Regions from separate parts of the Pseudoduganella albidiflava genome, predicted to be linked through region 2. Evidence: predicted binding sites of a transcription regulator. Region 2 holds the regulator's gene; each other region holds the start of a gene.

The links. Region 2 encodes sigma-54, which starts transcription at its own class of promoters, with help from an activator protein. Its sites were predicted from a motif close to TGGCANGNAANCTGCTTT; they were not measured.
Region 1: EYF70_RS22270 (transglutaminase family protein) is a predicted target of sigma-54. The motif match lies at 1,803-1,820, and genes of this name have one in related genera.
Region 3: EYF70_RS00805 (ANTAR domain-containing response regulator) is a predicted target of sigma-54. The motif match lies at 2,716-2,733, and genes of this name have one in related genera.
Region 4: EYF70_RS31885 (pilin) is a predicted target of sigma-54. The motif match lies at 2,435-2,452, and genes of this name have one in related genera.

Annotation. Positions count from the first base shown of each region.
Region 1 covers NZ_CP036401.1:5,357,165-5,361,492, reverse strand. The annotation lists gene EYF70_RS22270 (transglutaminase family protein) at 1-1,762, opposite strand, end outside; gene EYF70_RS22265 (circularly permuted type 2 ATP-grasp protein) at 2,139-3,551, shown strand; gene EYF70_RS22260 (alpha-E domain-containing protein) at 3,553-4,328, shown strand, end outside.
Region 2 covers NZ_CP036401.1:6,321,007-6,325,334, forward strand. The annotation lists gene EYF70_RS26290 (amidohydrolase family protein) at 1-32, opposite strand, end outside; gene EYF70_RS26295 (enoyl-CoA hydratase/isomerase family protein) at 40-1,122, opposite strand; gene hpf (ribosome hibernation-promoting factor, HPF/YfiA family) at 1,294-1,650, opposite strand; gene EYF70_RS26305 (RNA polymerase factor sigma-54) at 1,791-3,266, opposite strand; gene lptB (LPS export ABC transporter ATP-binding protein) at 3,305-4,066, opposite strand; gene lptA (lipopolysaccharide transport periplasmic protein LptA) at 4,067-4,328, opposite strand, start outside.
Region 3 covers NZ_CP036401.1:190,374-194,701, forward strand. The annotation lists gene EYF70_RS00790 (ABC transporter substrate-binding protein) at 1-752, shown strand, start outside; gene EYF70_RS00795 (ABC transporter ATP-binding protein) at 754-1,590, shown strand; gene EYF70_RS00800 (ABC transporter permease) at 1,587-2,462, shown strand; gene EYF70_RS00805 (ANTAR domain-containing response regulator) at 2,744-3,343, shown strand; gene EYF70_RS00810 (CmpA/NrtA family ABC transporter substrate-binding protein) at 3,373-4,328, shown strand, end outside.
Region 4 covers NZ_CP036401.1:242,650-246,977, reverse strand. The annotation lists gene EYF70_RS01040 (beta-barrel assembly-enhancing protease) at 1-480, opposite strand, end outside; gene moaC (cyclic pyranopterin monophosphate synthase MoaC) at 534-1,025, shown strand; gene EYF70_RS01030 (flagellar brake protein) at 1,138-1,845, shown strand; gene EYF70_RS31885 (pilin) at 1,913-2,386, opposite strand; gene EYF70_RS01020 (FHA domain-containing protein) at 2,581-3,171, opposite strand; gene sucD (succinate--CoA ligase subunit alpha) at 3,301-4,182, opposite strand; gene sucC (ADP-forming succinate--CoA ligase subunit beta) at 4,196-4,328, opposite strand, start outside.

The DNA of each region.
Region 1 (4,328 bases), 960 kb from region 2:
CCAGGCCCAGGATCGGCCGCTTTTCCTTTTCCTTCTTGCGTTCCTCGACCGGCAGGGCGGAGCGCGGTGCGAACGGGTCGACATCGAATTCCGGTTCGCGTTCTTCCGGCAGCACCCACGGCAGCGTGGCCAGCGGCAGGCGCAGGCCGATCGGCGAATCGCCTTCGATCAGGTACAGGTTCTCGCGCCGGATCGGCCACGGCGACGTTTGCCACACGGTGCCCAGCGTCGACGGATCGTAATCCTTCGCCTTCAGCGGCAGCACGTAGCCGGCCACCTCGCCGAGGCCGCGTTCCAGCAGGCGCGCCAGGCGGCGGCGTTCTTCCGGCGCGGTGAGGTCGGCGTCCAGCGGATCGAGGTTGCGCGGCAGTGCCTGTTCGCGCTGGGCTTGCAGCAGCACGTCCTCGTAGGCCGGGATGGCGCTGTTGGCGGGCAGGGCGAGCGACTTCACCAGTTCGGCGGTGAAGCGGCCGGCATCGTCGGGGCCATAGCCGTCGTCGATGTGTTCGTCCGAGAACAGCGTGGCGTCGAGCCACATCGGCTGGCCGTCGATGCGCCAGTAGATGTTGAGGGCCCAGCGCGGCAGCGGTTCGCCCGGATACCACTTGCCCTGGCCGTAGTGCAGCATGCCGCCCGGTGCAAAGTGGTTTTTCAGCCGGTGCATCAGGTTGCCCGCCAACTCGCGCTTCTTGTCGCCGTGGGCCAGGGTGTTCCATTCCGGGCCGTCCATGTCGTCGATCGACACGAAGGTGGGTTCGCCGCCCTGGGTCAGGCGCACGTCCTGCCGCTTCAAATCGGCATCGACCTGCTGGCCGAGGCGGTCGATCTTCTGCCAGTCCGCCTCGGTGTACGGTTTCGTCACGCGCGGGTCTTCGTGGATGCGCGTGATCGTCATCTCGTGGAAGAAGGTGACTTCGGCCTTGTCCGTATAACCGGAGACCGGTGCCGCGGACGACGGCAGCGCCGTACAGGCCAGTGGGATGTGGCCTTCGCTGGCCAGCATGCCGGAGGTGGGATCGAGCCCGATCCAGCCGGCGCCGGGGATGTACACCTCGGTCCACGCGTGCAGGTCCGTAAAGTCGACGTCGGTGCCGCTGGGGCCATCGAGCGCTTCCTGGTCGGCGCGCAGCTGGATCAGGTAGCCGGACACGAAACGCGCCGCCAGGCCCATCTCCCGCAGGATCTGCACCAGCAGCCAGCCGGTGTCGCGGCACGAGCCGGAGCGCTTCTGCAGCGTTTCATCGGGCGCCTGCACGCCGGGTTCCATGCGCAGCAGGTAGGCGATGTCGCGCTGCAGGCGCTGGTTGACGGCCACCAGGAAGTCGTTGGTGCCCATCGGCTTGCCCAGCAGGTCGCGGCGCGCCGCCGTCACCCATTCCATTACCAGCGGGCTGGATGGTTCCGTCTGCAGGTAGGCGCTCAGTTCGGCCGTGAGTTGCGGCGGGTAGGCGAACGGGAAGGTTTCCGCGTACTTCTCGACGAAGAAGTCGAACGGGTTGATGACGGTCATGTCGGCCACCAGGTCGACCGTGAAGTCGAGCGTGTCCGATTTTTCGGGGAAGACAAAGCGGCCGATGTAGTTGCCGTACGGGTCCTGCTGCCAGTTGATGAAGTGTTCCTGCGGTTGCACCGTCAGCGAGTACGAGAGGATCGGCGTGCGCGCATGGGGCGCCGGGCGCAGGCGCACTTCATGGGGGGAGAGGCCGACCGGGCGGTCATAGCGGTAACTGGTCTTGTGGTGCAGCGCGATACGGATAGCCATGCGGGACTGCCTTTCGAAATGGGCGCGATGTGGGGGTGATGAAGCATGATTCGTACCTGCTATAAATGCAACTGTCGGATGGTGCTGAAACCAACGGCTACTCGTGTTTTCACCCCAACGGCAGAGTGCTGGGGTCAGACCCGCCGGGTCTGACCCCGGATTTCGCACTTGGGTGCAAGGAGACTGTCCCCGGCTTTTTAGAGTGTTCCGGGAATGCTGGCAAAAACCGGGGTCAGTCCCCTAACGAAGCTAATGGCGAGAACTGATGCGATCACTTACCGGGGACAGACCCCTGAGACGCTGGCTGCCGTGGCTGCATCGAGCTTCTGACCCTGGCACGTTTCTTGATAGCACTTTGGCTACGAGGAGGAATTCGATGCCGAACTTTTACGACGAAATGTATTCCACCGAGGCCAGCGTGCGCCCCCACTACCAGGCGTTCGCGCAGTGGCTGGCGGAGCAGCCACCCGGCCTGATCGACCAGAAGCGCACCGAAGCGGAGCTCATCTTCCAGCGCGTGGGCATCACGTTCGCCGTGTATGGCGACACGGCCGGCAAGGAGCGGCTGATCCCGTTCGATATCATCCCGCGCGTGATCCACGCCGCCGAGTGGGCCACGCTGCAGGCCGGCCTGGTGCAGCGGGTGACGGCGCTGAACCGCTTCCTGCACGATGTCTACCACGACCAGGAAATCCTCAAGGCGGGCGTCATCCCCCGCGAGCAGGTCCTGAACAACGCCCAGTACCGCCCGGCCATGCAGGGCATCGACGTCCCCGCCAGCATCTACGCGCACATCGCCGGCGTCGATATCGTGCGGGCCGGAGAGGGCGAGTTCTACGTCCTGGAAGACAACCTGCGGGTACCGTCCGGCGTCTCGTACATGCTGGAAAACCGCAAGATGATGATGCGGCTGTTCCCCGCGCTGTTCGCCAGCAACCGGGTGGCGCCGGTCGATCACTATCCCGACCTGCTGCTCGACAACCTGCGCACCGTGGCGCCGTACGACAGCGCCGATCCGACCGTGGTGGTGCTCACGCCCGGCATGCACAACTCGGCCTACTTCGAGCATGCGTTCCTGGCCCAGCAGATGGGCGTCTCGCTGGTGCAGGGGCAGGACCTCTACGTCAAAAACGAAACCGTCTATATGCGCACCACGCGCGGCGCGCGCAAGGTCGACGTGATCTATCGCCGCATCGACGACGACTACCTCGATCCCCGTGCATTCCGCCCCGAGTCCACGCTGGGCGTGCCCGGCCTGATGGACGCGGTGCGCGCCGGCCGGGTGGGCCTGGCCAACGCCATCGGCACCGGCGTGGCCGACGACAAGTCGATCTACCCGTTCGTGCCGGACATGATCGAGTTTTATCTCGGCGAAAAACCGATCCTCAACAACGTGCCCACCTATCAATGCCGGAAGAAGGACGACCTGGCGTACACGCTGGCGAACCTGCCGGAGCTGGTGGTCAAGGAAGTGCATGGCGCCGGCGGCTACGGCATGCTGGTCGGCCCGGCCGCGACGAGCGCCGAGATCGAGGCGTTCCGCGAGCGGCTGGTGGCCAATCCGGCGGGCTACATCGCCCAGCCCACGCTGGCGCTGTCGGCCTGCCCGACCTATGTGGAGTCGGGCGTGGCGCCGCGGCATATCGATTTGCGCCCGTTCGTCCTGTCGGGCAAGACGGTGACGATGGTGCCGGGCGGGCTGACCCGCGTGGCGCTGCGCGAAGGCTCGCTGGTGGTGAATTCGTCGCAGGGCGGCGGCACCAAGGACACCTGGATACTGGAGAACTGACATGTTGAGCCGCACCGCAGATCATTTGTTCTGGATGGCCCGCTACACCGAACGGGCGGAAAACACGGCCCGCATGCTCGACGTGCGCGTGCAGTATTCGCTCATGCCGCAAACGGCGCTGGCCGCCCAGCAGGGCTGGCGCACCATGCTGGGTGTGTCGGAACTGGAGCAGCAGTTCGATGCCAAGTACTCCGCCCTGACCCAGAAGGAGGTCATCGACTTCATGGTGCGCGATCCGGACAATCCTTCCTCGATCGCCAGCTGCCTGACGGCGGCGCGCGAGAATGCCCGGGCCGTGCGCGGCACCCTCACCACCGAAGTGTGGGAAACCGAGAACACCACCTGGATCGAGCTGCAGCAGCATCTGAAGAGCCGCATGTTCGAAACGCACCCTGGCCAGTTCCTGGAGTGGGTGAAGCACCGCTCGCACCTGTCGCGCGGCGTCACGCTGGGCACCATGTTCCAGGATGGGGCGTTCAACTTCATCCGCCTCGGCACCTTCCTGGAGCGGGCCGACAACACGGCGCGCATCCTCGACGTGAAGTTCCGCTTCCTCGATTCCGATGCGATCAAGGCGGGGCCGCAGGGCGAGTTCTATTACCTGGCGGCGCTGCTGCGCTCCGTGTCCGCGTTCGAGACGTACCGCAAGGTCTATCGCGATGCCATCACGCCGTCGCGCGTGGCCGCGCTGCTGATCCTGGAAGAAAAGATGCCGCGCTCGCTGGTGGCCTGCATGGCCGCCGTGGTGGCGAACCTGCAGGAAATCAGCAACGAGGT
Region 2 (4,328 bases):
GCAGGCAAAGCAAGGAAATCACGGCGTTTCATGGCAGGCTCACAGGTGGCGCAACGGATGGGCCCATGCGGGCCATGCGGGCTCGAAGAAGCGGGCCACGGTGTCATCGCTTACCTCCTCGAGCGATGGCGGATTCCAGCGGGGCGCATGGTCCTTGTCGATCGCCAGCGCACGCACGCCTTCGATCACTTCGCCATGTTCGAACGCACGGCGCACCAGGTTGCGCTCCATGCGCAGGCAATCGGCGATGCCCATCGTGGCGCCACGCCGCAGCATCTCGGCTGTCACGCACTGCATCAGCGGGGAACGCCGCGCGATCGCGGCCAGTGCGTTCTGCGCGAACGGATGATCGTCGCGGCGCAGCGAAGCAACGATGCCGGCCACCGAGCGGTGCGCGAAATGGTCGTCGATCAGCGCACGGTGCGCCTGCAGCTCCGACGGCCCCGCCTCGCCGCGCAGCGGCCGGGCGAACATGGCGACCGCTTCGCGCAGCCCGGCACCCGCCGTGGAGCCGACCAGGTCGGCCAGCAACGGCAGCTCGGCGGCGGGAACATAATGGTCGGCCAGCCCGCAGTACAGCGCATCGGCGGCGCCGATCGCCAGCGCCGTCAGCGCGAGATAAAGGCCCAGCTTGCCGGGCGCGCGCGACAGGAAATAACTGCCGCCCACGTCCGGGAACAGCCCGATGTTCACCTCGGGCATTGCCAGCCGTGTGCGGTCGGTTACCACGCGCACGCCGCATTGCGGGCCGCCCTGGGCGATGCCCATGCCGCCGCCCATCACCACGCCATCCATCATGGCCACGTACGGCTTCGGGAAGCAGTGCACCAGGTAGTTCAGCGCGTATTCCTCGGTGAAGAAATCCTCGACCTGGGCGCTGCCGCCCTGCGGAGTGGCACCGCCGGCGGCATGGAAGAAGCGGATGTCGCCGCCGGCGCACAGCGCCTTGTCGGTGCTGCTGCGGATGACTACGGCCGCGATGTCATCGTCGTCGCGCCAGGCCAGCAACGCGCCGGTGATCGCCCGGATCATGTCGAGTGACAGCGAGTTCAATGTCCTGGGCCGGTCGAGCGTGATGAAGCCGGTGCCGTTACGCACCTTGGTATGGACGTGGTCGGTCATGGTGTCTCGCATCGTTGTCGTTATTGGCCTCATTCTAGCCATGGATGCGGCGTGTGTGACGTAAACCTTGGACCCGGACGTAACAAAGGGCGCATCGCGCGCCCTTCTGTTGTAGCGGTTGCAGCGGTGGCAGAACCGGAGCAGTTCTGCCACCGCGACCTGCGCCCGTCGTTATGCGGGCGATGCGGGGATCTCGGCCTCGCTCAGGTGCTTGATGGTTTCGTGGTTGTGGTTCTGCACTTTATCCTTGTGCTTCATGACCTGGCGGTCCAGCTTGTCGATCAGAGTATCGATGGCCGCATACAGATCCTGGGCGACACTTTCAACGAATACGGTCTTGCCCGACATGCGCAGATTGATTTCGGCTTTCTGTCTTTTCTCTTTCTCGGTGAGATTATCTACACTCAGGATCACACTTACATCGATCAGCTGATCGAAATGGCGTCTAACGCGTTCCAGCTTGTTCTGCACATACTCGCGAATGGCAGGGGTAACGTCGATATGGTGTCCACTGATGGTCAGATTCATACACACACTCCTAAAGAAGATATAACAGGTTCGTGCGTTATCCGCCAAAACAGGCAAGGCGGCGCAGAGGAACCCAAGCACTACCAGGATTTGCCGCAAGGGCTTGCAAAGGGGTTTGCAAATGCGCTTGCAACGAGCTGCTATAGCGATTTGCGGAGGCTGACCGGGGGAATTTTCAATGCTTCGCGATATTTGGCAACAGTGCGTCGCGCAATCACCATGCCTTGTTCACCCAGCATGTCCGCAATCTTACTGTCGGATAAAGGGTTCTTCGGGTCTTCGGCTCCTGTGAATTGCACGATCAGCGCCCGTATCGCAGTCGAGGATGCTTCCCCGCCAGCTTCGGTTGCAACGTGGCTGCCAAAAAAGTACTTCAACTCAAACATGCCATGCGGCGTCAGCATATATTTTTGAGTTGTTACCCGAGAGATAGTACTCTCGTGTAGGCCCAGTGTATCAGCTATTTCACGCAACACAAGGGGCCTCATTGCCACCGCGCCATGCGAGAAAAAGTTCTTCTGCCGTTCGACGATGGCCTGCGCCACGCGGAGGATCGTGTCGAAGCGCTGGCGCATATTCTTGATCAGCCACTTTGCTTCTTGCAGCTGTGCATTCATCTGCGTTTCGCCCTTGCCCTGCTTGAGCAGGCTGGCGTACAGCGCATTGACACGCAGGCGGGGCATCACGTCGTTGTTCAACGTGACGATCCAGCCGTTGCGCCCCCGCTTTACCACCACATCCGGTACCACGTAGTCTGACACGTCGGCCGCGAAGGCGGCGCCCGGATGCGGATTGCATTGGCGGATCACGGCCTGTGCTTCGCGCAGGTCTTCGTCGTCGCAGTCGAGCGCCTTCTTGAGCTTGTTGAAGTCGCGCTGGGCAAACCACTGCAAGTGTTTTTCAACGATGCACAGCGCCATGCGCCGCGTGACCAGCGGCACGCCGGGCATGCGCCGGATCTGCAGCGCCAGGCACTCGGACGCGTTGCGCGCGCCGATGCCCGGCGGATCGAAGCTCTGCAGCAGGTTGAGCGCGGTGCGCAATTCGCCGATCTCGATTTCCAGCTCTTCCGGCATGCGCTCGTGGATCTCTTCCAGGCTTTCCTCGAGGTAGCCGTTATCGTCGAGCGCATCGATGATCAGTTCCACCAGGCCCCGGTCGCGCGCCTCCAGCACGGTCACGCGCATCTGCTCCATCAGGTGCTCGCGCAGGCTGCGGTGGCTGGCTTCCAGCTGGGGACGGGAATCGTCGTCGTCCGGGCCCTTGCTGCTGCCGGCACTGCTCCAGTCGGTATCGCCGGCGCCGGTATCGAGGCCTTCGCCTTCGCCGCCATCGAACGGCTCGGGTTCCGGCGCGGCGGGCGTATCCTGCGGCGGCCCGCCTTCCGGTGGCGCCTCGCCGGTCCCCTGCGTCGTGTTGATCGCGCCATCGGCCAGCAGGCGCACCGAGCGGTCGAGCGGATCGTCGAGCCGCTCCAGCAGCGGGTTATCGGTCAGCAGCTGTTCCAGTTCCTGGTGCAGCTCCAGCGTGGACAATTGCAGCAGCCGGATCGACTGCTGCAATTGCGGCGTCAGCGCGAGGTGCTGGGAAGTACGCAGTTGCAAAGACTGTTTCATGGCTGATTAGGAGCTGGTTGAGGTCTGGTCAAGGCCGCTCACATGCGGAAATGTTCACCCAGATAGACACGACGTACGGACTCGTCGGCGATGATGTCGTCGGGCCGGCCGGAAGCCAGCACACTGCCCTGGTTGATGATATACGCCCGGTCGCAGATGCCCAGCGTTTCCCGCACGTTATGATCCGTGATCAACACGCCGATGCTGCGCTCCTTCAGGAAGCGCACGATGCGCTGGATCTCGATGACGGCGATCGGGTCGACGCCGGCAAACGGCTCGTCCAGCAGCACGAAGCGGGGATTGGTCGCCAGCGCGCGGGCGATCTCCACCCGGCGCCGTTCACCGCCGGACAGCGACAGCGCCGTGTTCTCGCGCAGCTTCTCGATCTGCAGGTCGGCCAGCAGCGCGTTCAGCCGCTCGTCGATCTCCGCCCTGGTGAGCGCCTTGCCGTTTACCTTCTGGATCTCCAGCACGGCACGGATGTTTTCTTCCACGGTCAGCTTGCGGAACACCGACGCTTCCTGCGGCAGGTACGACAGGCCGAGGGTGGCACGCTTGTGGATCGGCAGGGTGGAAATGTCGGTGCCATCGAGGTCGATGGTGCCGGCATCGGACGCCACCAGGCCCACGATCATGTAGAACGACGTGGTCTTGCCGGCACCGTTCGGCCCCAGCAGGCCGACCACTTCGCCGCATGCCACCTGCAACGACACGTCATGCACCACCTGGCGCTTGCCATAGCTCTTTTGCAGGCCGCGCACGATCAGCGTGCTGCTGCAATTTTCCTGCGCCTGCGCCATTTAATTCCCCGCTGCCGGCGCGGCCGGCGATTGGGTGGCGGAAGGCGCCGGGCTTGGCGGCGCGGTACGCTTGGGCTGGATCACCATCGTGCCGCGGCCGGCACCCGGCTTGTCGGCCCCGGTGCTGGTATTGCGCACGCTGAAGAACTCGCGGCGGCTGTCGTACGAAATGAATTCGCCTTCCACCTCGTCGCTCGGCTTGTTGCCTTCCAGGCGGCGGATCTTGGCCTTCGAATACATCTTCACCAGCTCGGCCTTTTCA
Region 3 (4,328 bases), 1.3 Mb from region 2:
TCGCCGGAGCCGGCGTCGGCCCGCTGATCACCGTCTGGGACCGCACCCGGGGCCGGCAGAACGTGAAGGGCGTGGCATCGCTGGGCAGCTTCCCGTACTACCTGATCACCAACAACCCGAAAGTGAAATCGATCGCGGACTTCACCGGGAACGACCGCATCGCGCTGCCCGCCGTCACGGTCTCCGTGCAATCGCGCATCCTGCAGCTGGCCGCGGCGCAGAAGTGGGGCGACAAGGAATTCGCCCGGCTCGACAAGTTTACGCAGACGCTGCCGCATCCCGATGCCGCCGCGGCCATCATCTCGAACGGCACCGAGATCAGCGGCCACTTCGCCACGCCGCCGTTCCAGGAACAGGAACTGGCGCAGAACCCGAATGCGCGCGTGATCCTGAAATCGTATGACGTGCTGGGCGGTCCGGCATCGGCCACGCTGCTGTACGCCACCGAGAAATACCGCAAGGAGAACCCGAAGACGCTGCGCTCGTTCGTGCAGGCGCTGGCCGAGGCCGCCGACTACGCGGCGAAGAACCCGGAAGGCGCGGCCGACATCTACCTGAAAGCCAACAAGAGCAATATCGACCGTGCCCTGCTCGTGAAGATCTTCAAGAACCCCGAGGTGCAGTTCAACATCGCGCCGCAGAACACGCTGAAGATCGCCCAGTTCATGCACCGCGTGGGTGCCGTAAAAAACAAGCCGGCGACCTGGCGCGATTATTTCTTCGAAGAGCCGCTGGTGGCGAAGGGGAGCTGACATGGCACCGCTGCAGGTCGTTCGGCCACCTTCGTCCGCCGAGGCGCTGCTGCGCGCCCGCGGCGTCACCCTCGAATACCGCAGCGGCGGCCATGCCGTGCGCGCCACGCAGGATGTCGACTTCGACGTGTTCGGCGGCGACCGCTTCGTGCTGCTGGGGCCATCCGGCTGCGGCAAGTCGTCGCTGCTGAAGGCGGTCGGCGGTTTCATCACGCCGGCGGCGGGTTCGATCACGCTGGGCGGCAAGCCGATCACGAAGCCGGGGCCAGACCGCATCTGCGTGTTCCAGGAGTTCGACCAGCTGCCGCCGTGGAAGACGGTGCTGGAAAACGTCACGTTCCCGCTGCTGGCATCGAAAAGCTGCGGCCGTGCCGAAGCCAGGGAACGGGCGCGGCACTGGATCGCCCGGGTGGGTCTGGAGCGTTTCGAGAACGCCTATCCGCACACGCTGTCCGGCGGCATGAAGCAGCGTGTGGCGATTGCCCGCGCGCTGGCCATGCAGCCTGCCGTGCTGCTGATGGATGAACCGTTCGCCGCGCTCGACGCCCTCACGCGACGCGCCATGCAGGAAGAGCTGACGAAGCTGTGGGAGGAATCGCCGTTCACGCTGCTCTTCGTGACGCACTCGATCGAGGAGGCCCTCGTGGTCGGCAACCGCATCCTGCTGCTGTCGCCGCATCCGGGCCGCGTGCGCGCCGAATTGAACAGCCACCAGTTCGGGCTGCACAGTGGCGGAAGCGCCGACTTCCAGCACGCCGCGCAGCGCATCCATCACCTGCTGTTCGGCGCGGCACCCCGGGCCGAGCCGGCGGAGGCAGCGGAAAGGATCGCCCTGTGAGCACGCTCGAACCGCCCATCCGCCAGGAATTCCAGTATGACCTGGCGCCCGCCGCGCCGGCGTCGCTGCAGCGCCCCCTGCCGGCCGCGCAGCGCCTGTGGCAGCAGGGCTGGCTGCGCAAGGCCGTGGTGCTTTCCGTGCTGGCGCTGCTGTGGGAACTGGCCGCGCGCTGGCAGGACAACGACCTGCTGCTGCCCACCTTCCTGCAGACGGCGCGCGCGTTCGTCGACGGTATCGCCAGCGGCGAATTGATCGAGAAGGTGGAGGTGTCGCTGGCCGTGCTGGTGCAGGGGTATGTCGCCGGCATCGCGCTGGCCTTCGTGCTGACCGCGCTGGCGGTGTCCACGCGGCTGGGCCGCGACCTGCTGGAAACGCTGGTCGCCATGTTCAACCCGCTGCCGGCCATCGCGCTGCTGCCGCTGGCCATGCTGTGGCTGGGCCTTGGCAACGCCAGCCTGGTCTTCGTCATCGTGCATGCGGTGCTGTGGCCGCTGGCGCTGGGAACCTACGCCGGCTTCCAGTCGGTGCCGCCCACGCTGCGGATGGCGGGCCGCAACTACGGGCTGGCCGGGCTGCCGTTCGTAATCCAGATCCTGGTACCCGCCGCGCTGCCGGCGATCGTCTCCGGGCTGAAGATCGGCTGGGCTTTCGCATGGCGCACGCTGATCGCCGCCGAGCTGGTGTTCGGCGCCTCGTCCGGCAAGGGCGGCCTGGGCTGGTACATCTTCCAGAACCGCAACGAGCTGTACACCGACAAGGTATTTGCCGGCCTCGCCGCCGTGATCCTGATCGGCCTCGCCGTCGAACACCTGCTGTTCGCCGCCCTGGAGCGCACGACGGTACAACGCTGGGGCATGCGCTCCAATAGCTGAGCCCGTGTCAGGGTGCCTGACCCCATGACACAGGCTCAGCCGCTTGACCGTCTTTGCAAATGTCAGGGGGTCAGGCACCCTGACATTGCCGAGCTCGCTATAAGTCACCGGCGCCGAATGCCAGGGTTATAACCATCATGCCGCGATTCGTATCCAAACAGCAGAGCTCGTGTCAGGGTGCCTGCCCCCCTGACACGAGCTCTGCTATACCACCATGACACGAGCTCGACCGTAACGAGTTTGTTCGACGCGCAGGCACAATTCTTGCTTTGCAATAGGGCATGAGCCGCCATCTCCGCATCGTTTTAGTTCACCCTCCCCACGAAAGCGACGCCTCGCTGCGCGCCGCCGCGCTGCATGCCGGCCTGATGGAAGCGTGCTACGACCTCGTGGCGTCGCTGCCGGCCGACTTCCACCTGCCGGAAGAAATCGCCCGGCTGCAGCCGGACATGATCATCGTCGATGCCGAATCGGATGCGCGCGACGTGCTGGAGCACATCGTCGTGGCGACCCGCGACGAACGCCGCCCGATCGTCATGTTCACCGAGGACGACAAGCAGTCGTCGATGGATGCCGCGATGGAGGCGGGCGTATCGGCCTACATCGTGGCCGGCCTGAAGCCGGAACGCATCAAGCCGGTGCTCTCGGTGGCGCTGGCGCGCTTCCGCAAGGAGCAGAAGCTGCTGGATGAACTGCAGGACACCAAGCTCAAACTGGCCGAGCGCAAGGTGGTCGACCGCGCCAAGGGGCTGCTGATGAGCCGCCACGGCATGACGGAGGACCAGGCCTACCAGCGCCTGCGGACGATGGCGATGAACAAGAAACTGAAGCTGGCCGAGATCGCCCAGCGGATACTGGACGTGGAGGACTTGCTGGGTTGAGCACGCAGTGCCGCCCCGCTGGAGCAGTCATGCAAATCGAAAAGAAAACCGTCAACATAGGATTCAACCCGCTGACCGACTGCGCGCCGGTCGTCATGGCGGCCATGCTGGGCTTCGACGAAAAGCACGGCATCCGCATCGCGCTGTCGCGCGAAACCTCGTGGGCCGGCGTGCGCGACAAGCTGATGACCGGCGAACTCGATGCGGCCCACGCGCTGTATGGCCTGGTCTACGGCACCCAGCTGGGCATCGGCGCCCAGCCGCGCGACATGGCCGTGCTGATGAACCTGAACCGCAACGGCCAGGCCATCACGCTGTCGCGCCGCCTGGCGGAGCAGGGCGCCACGGATGGTGCCTCGCTGGCCGCCCTGATGGCGCGTAACGTGGACGAAAACAGCCGCCAGTACGTGTTCGCCCAGACCTTCCCGACCGGTACCCATGCGATGTGGCTGTATTACTGGCTGGCCGCACACGGCATCCACCCGATGAAGGACGTGCGGGCGATCACCGTGCCGCCGTCGCAGATGGTCTACAACCTCGTCGAGGGCCACATGGACGGCTTCTGCGCAGGCGATCCGTGGGGCCACCAGGCGGTGCTCGACGGCGTCGGCGTCACCGCCACGACCAGCCAGCAGATCTGGCCGGATCATCCGGAAAAGGTGCTCGGTGCGTCGCTGGAATTCGTGCGCGCCCACCCGAACACGTGCCGCGCGCTGGTCGCGGCCGTCCTGGAGGCGGGCAGGTGGATCGATGCCAGCGATGAAAACCGCCGTGCCACCGCCGAGATCATCGCCGCCGTGCCTTATATAAATACCGGCAAGGCGGCGATCCTGCCCCGCATGCTGGGCCGCTACGACGATGGCGCCGGGCATGCGTGGCGGGATGAACACCCGATGTGCTTCCACCAGGGCGGCCAGGCGAACTATCCGTGGCTGTCGGATGGCATGTGGTTCATGACCCAGTTCCGCCGCTGGGGCTTGCTGAA
Region 4 (4,328 bases), 1.4 Mb from region 2:
CAGCTGGCGGGCGATGTGCCGCTGCGCCACGTGCCCGATCTCGTGCGACAGCACGGAAGCCAGTTCCGATTCCGACTGCGCGGCCAGCAGCAGCGCCGAATGCACGCCGATGAAACCGCCCGGCAGCGCGAACGCGTTCAGCATCGGGTCGCGCACGGCAAAGAAGAAGTAATCGTAGTTCGCCTCGCCGCGCGAGCCCGGCCGGGCCGTGACCAGCGTATTGCCCAGGTTGTTCAGGTAATCGATGATGGGTGGATCGTCGAGATAATCGCGGTTGAAGCGGATATCGCGCATGATTTCCTCGCCCAGCTTGCGCTCGATGACGGGCGACAGCGCCTCGCGCGACGTATCGCCCAGGCTGGGCAGGCTCGGCACGTTGGTCGGCGCCTGCGCGCGGGCCGGGGCCGTGACCGGCAGGGACGCGACGGACGCGGCCAGCGATACAGCAAGGGACAGCAGGCAGCGGCGGGGAAATCGCATGGCGTTCACGGTGCTATGATACCTTTTCATTCAGTAACCTCAGTATTCTCCGCATGTCCGAACCTACTCCAGAACTGACCCATTTCGACAGCGCCGGCCAGGCCCACATGGTCGATGTCGGCGCCAAGGCCGAAACCCACCGCATCGCCATCGCCACCGGCACGATCCGGATGAAGCCGGAAACGCTGGCCATCATTCTATCGGGAACTGCCAAGAAAGGTGATGTGCTGGGCATTGCCCGCATCGCCGCCATCATGGGCGCCAAGCGCACCAGCGACCTGGTGCCCCTGTGCCACCCCTTGGCGCTGACCCGCGTGACCGTGGATTTCGAGACCGACGAAGCCGCTTCCTCGGTGCATTGCCGCGCGCAGGTGGAAACGTACGGGAAAACGGGCGTCGAGATGGAAGCGCTGACCGCCGTGCAGGTCGGGCTGCTGACGATTTATGACATGTGCAAGGCCGCCGACCGGGGCATGGTGATGGGCGAGATCCGCGTGCGGGAGAAGCATGGCGGGAAATCCGGGGACTGGTCGGCGACCAGTTGACCTTGGCGATGACGACTTGACATTCCAAAATGTAAGTTTTGTCCTACATCAACAACCATATCCGTTAGCCAAAGTTCTATAATCATCGGTCACTTTCCGTCTGGAACAACCGATGACTGGCACCGCAGCGCCTGAAGCAACGCCTCAGCAATTCACTTTCGAGCAGATGAACCTGCAGGTCGGCATGCGGCTGCAGGTCATTACCCATCGGGCGCTGCGCCCGGCGCAGAATTTCTCCAGCGTGATCGGATGGGTCAAGGATGAGTACCTGATCATCAAGATTCCATTTGAACAGGGCGCGCCGATCGCGCTGGGCGAAGGCGACAAGCTGACGCTGCGCGTGTTTTCCGGCGTGAACGTGTGTTCGTTCAATGCCATCGTCGAGCGCATCTTCGGCCGGCCGCTGCTGTATGCGCACGTGACGTTTCCCAAGCAGATCCAGGGGACCAGCCTGCGCATGGCGATGCGGGTCAAGGTCGACATCCCGGCACAGGTCAGAACGGCGGCAGGATTCGAGCAGGTCGGATTCCTGGTGAACCTCAGTGTTTCCGGCGCGCTGATGCATACGAAAAAGCCGATTCCCGAGGAAGTCGAACCCGTGGCCGTGCAGTTCACCCTGCTGACGGAGCCTGACAAGCGGCAGGTGATCATCACCGCCAAGGCATCGATCCGCAATGTGAACGCTGCGGAGCCTTGGCCCGACGGCAGGCCCCGCTATGCCTATGGCATGCAGTTCATCGACCTCGATCCCGCGCACTACATGATGCTGCAGAACCTGACGTACCAGGCACTGATCACGGATCGGCAAAAGATCGTGTGAACGGCGCGTAGTAAAGCAAAAAGCCCGGCGATGCCGGGCTTTTTGCTTGATGCGACTAGTTCAGTGATTAGTTCTTCACGAAACCTTTGTCGAAGCAGGCACCCGAGTATGCCCAGTTCAGACGGGCAGTTGCGGTACCAGTATTGCCACCAACGACAGCGGGCGTCAGTACGCAAGTATCGGTGGTCAGGATGCCCTTGGTAGCGTTCGGCGTAGCAGTAATAACGCCGTTGACACCAACCGCCAGGCTATTGAATACGCCAGTATTGGATGCGGCCGGGGTCACCGGCAGGCCACCGGTCACGGCGCCGCCGTTCGTGGCTGCGCTCATATCGGCCAGGGCCGTACCGTTCTGGAACGCTTCCTCAACGGCCAGCTTGTACGGGCTCATCTGGCTAATCACGTCGGTGTACGCGGCGCGCTTCACGTAGTTCTGGTAAGCCGGAATTGCCACGGCTGCCAGGATGCCGATGATCGCCACGACGATCATCAGTTCGATCAGGGTGAAACCGGCTTGGGCTTTCTGGTTCATGGATTTCATGGTGTTGCTCCTTCAGGTAGAAACGAAACGGGTTGAGATGATTGATGTAGAGCAATCCCCGTGCCAGCCCGGTTTGTGCTGTTTCCAAGCCGAAAAAGCCATTTATGGCAGTTCCAACCGGAAATAGTGACAAATTTCGTCACTTCAAGGTTCGTAGATTGTCAGGTGCAAGGAGTGTCATCTGACGAATTTTGTCAGCCCAGCCGGAAGGCCATCCGTGTGCCGGAGAGATCCAGCACGTCGCCGTCGGCCAGTGCGTGGGGCAGCTTGCCGAGCGGTGCGCCGTTCAGCAGCGGCACGCGATCGCCATCGGCATGGAGAGCGGCATAGCCGGCTTCGGTCCGGTTGATCGTCACCACCTGGATGCCGGCGCGGCCGAGACTGGTCTGTGGCTTGTCCAGCGCGAGCAGGCGGCCGGCGTTGCTGCCGTTCAGGACCTCGATGCGGGCTGGCGGGATGGCTGCCGGCATGGCGGGAATGCCGCTGATGGGCCGGATGCCGTCCGCCACGAAGTCGATGCGGTACTTGGCCAGCTTGATGGAGTCGCCATGCTGCAGGAAGTGCTTGCCGACGCGGTGGCCGTTGACGAATGTGCCATTCGTCGAATACAGGTCTTCCAGGAAGGAATCGTCGAGGATCGTGATGATGGCCGCGTGCTCGCCGCTCACGGTCTGGTGTTCGAGCACGATGTCGTTGTGGCGGTGGCGGCCGAGCGTCATGCGCTCCTTGGTGAGCTGCACGGTTTTTTCCAGCACGCCCTCGCGCGAGATCAGGATCTTCGCCAACGCATCGCCTCCCTGTGGACTGTTGTAGAAATTCGGGGTAAAGCAACCAGCTCAGCCGTACCGGTACAAAGCGGCGCACAAAAAATAACGGGGGCCGCAGCCCCCGTCATTATCGTGCAATGGCTGCTATTACAGCATTGCCTTCAGCAGCTTGGCCATCTCGGACGGGTTCTTCGTCACGGTGATGCCGCACTCTTCCATGATTGCCAGCTTGGCTTCGGCGGTGTCGGCACCGCCGGAGATCAGCGCGCCGGCGTGGCCCATGCGCTTGCCCGGAGGAGCGGTGACACCGGCGATGAAGCCGACGACCGGCTTCTTCATGTTGTCCTTGATCCAGCGTGCAGCGTTGGCTTCGTCAGGACCGCCGATTTCGCCGATCATGATGACCGCGTCGGTATCCGGATCGTCGTTGAACATGCGCATCACGTCGATGTGCTTCAGGCCGTTAATCGGGTCACCGCCGATGCCCACGGCCGACGACTGGCCCAGGCCCAGTGCGGTCAGCTGGCCCACGGCTTCGTACGTCAGCGTGCCCGAACGGGACACGACGCCGATACGGCCTTTCTTGTGGATGTGGCCCGGCATGATGCCGATCTTGATTTCGTCCGGGGTGATCAGGCCAGGGCAGTTAGGACCCAGCAGCAGGGTCTTCGAACCAGCTTTTGCCATGCGATCCTTGATTTCCATCATGTCGCGGACAGGAATGCCTTCGGTGATGCAAATCGCCAGTTCCAGCTCGGCTTCAACGGCTTCCCAGATCGCGGCGGCGGCGCCTGCCGGCGGCACGTAGATCACGGAAACGGTAGCACCGGTTTCCGATGCCGCTTCTTTCACGGAACCAAAGATTGGAATGCCTTCGAAATCTTCGCCGGCCTTCTTCGGGTTCACGCCTGCCACGAAGGCATTCTTGCCGTTCGCGTAGTCGCGGCACATGCGGGTGTGGAACTGGCCGGTCTTGCCGGTGATGCCCTGGGTGATGACTTTGGTGTCTTTGTTGATCAGAATAGACATGTTGGTTCCTTAATTAAGCTTGACCGGCAGCAGCGGCAACAACGCTCTTCGCTGCGTCTTCCATGGTGTCGGCGGCGATGATCGGCAGGCCGGAGTCGGCCAGCATCTTCTTGCCCAGGTCTTCGTTGGTGCCCTTCATGCGGACG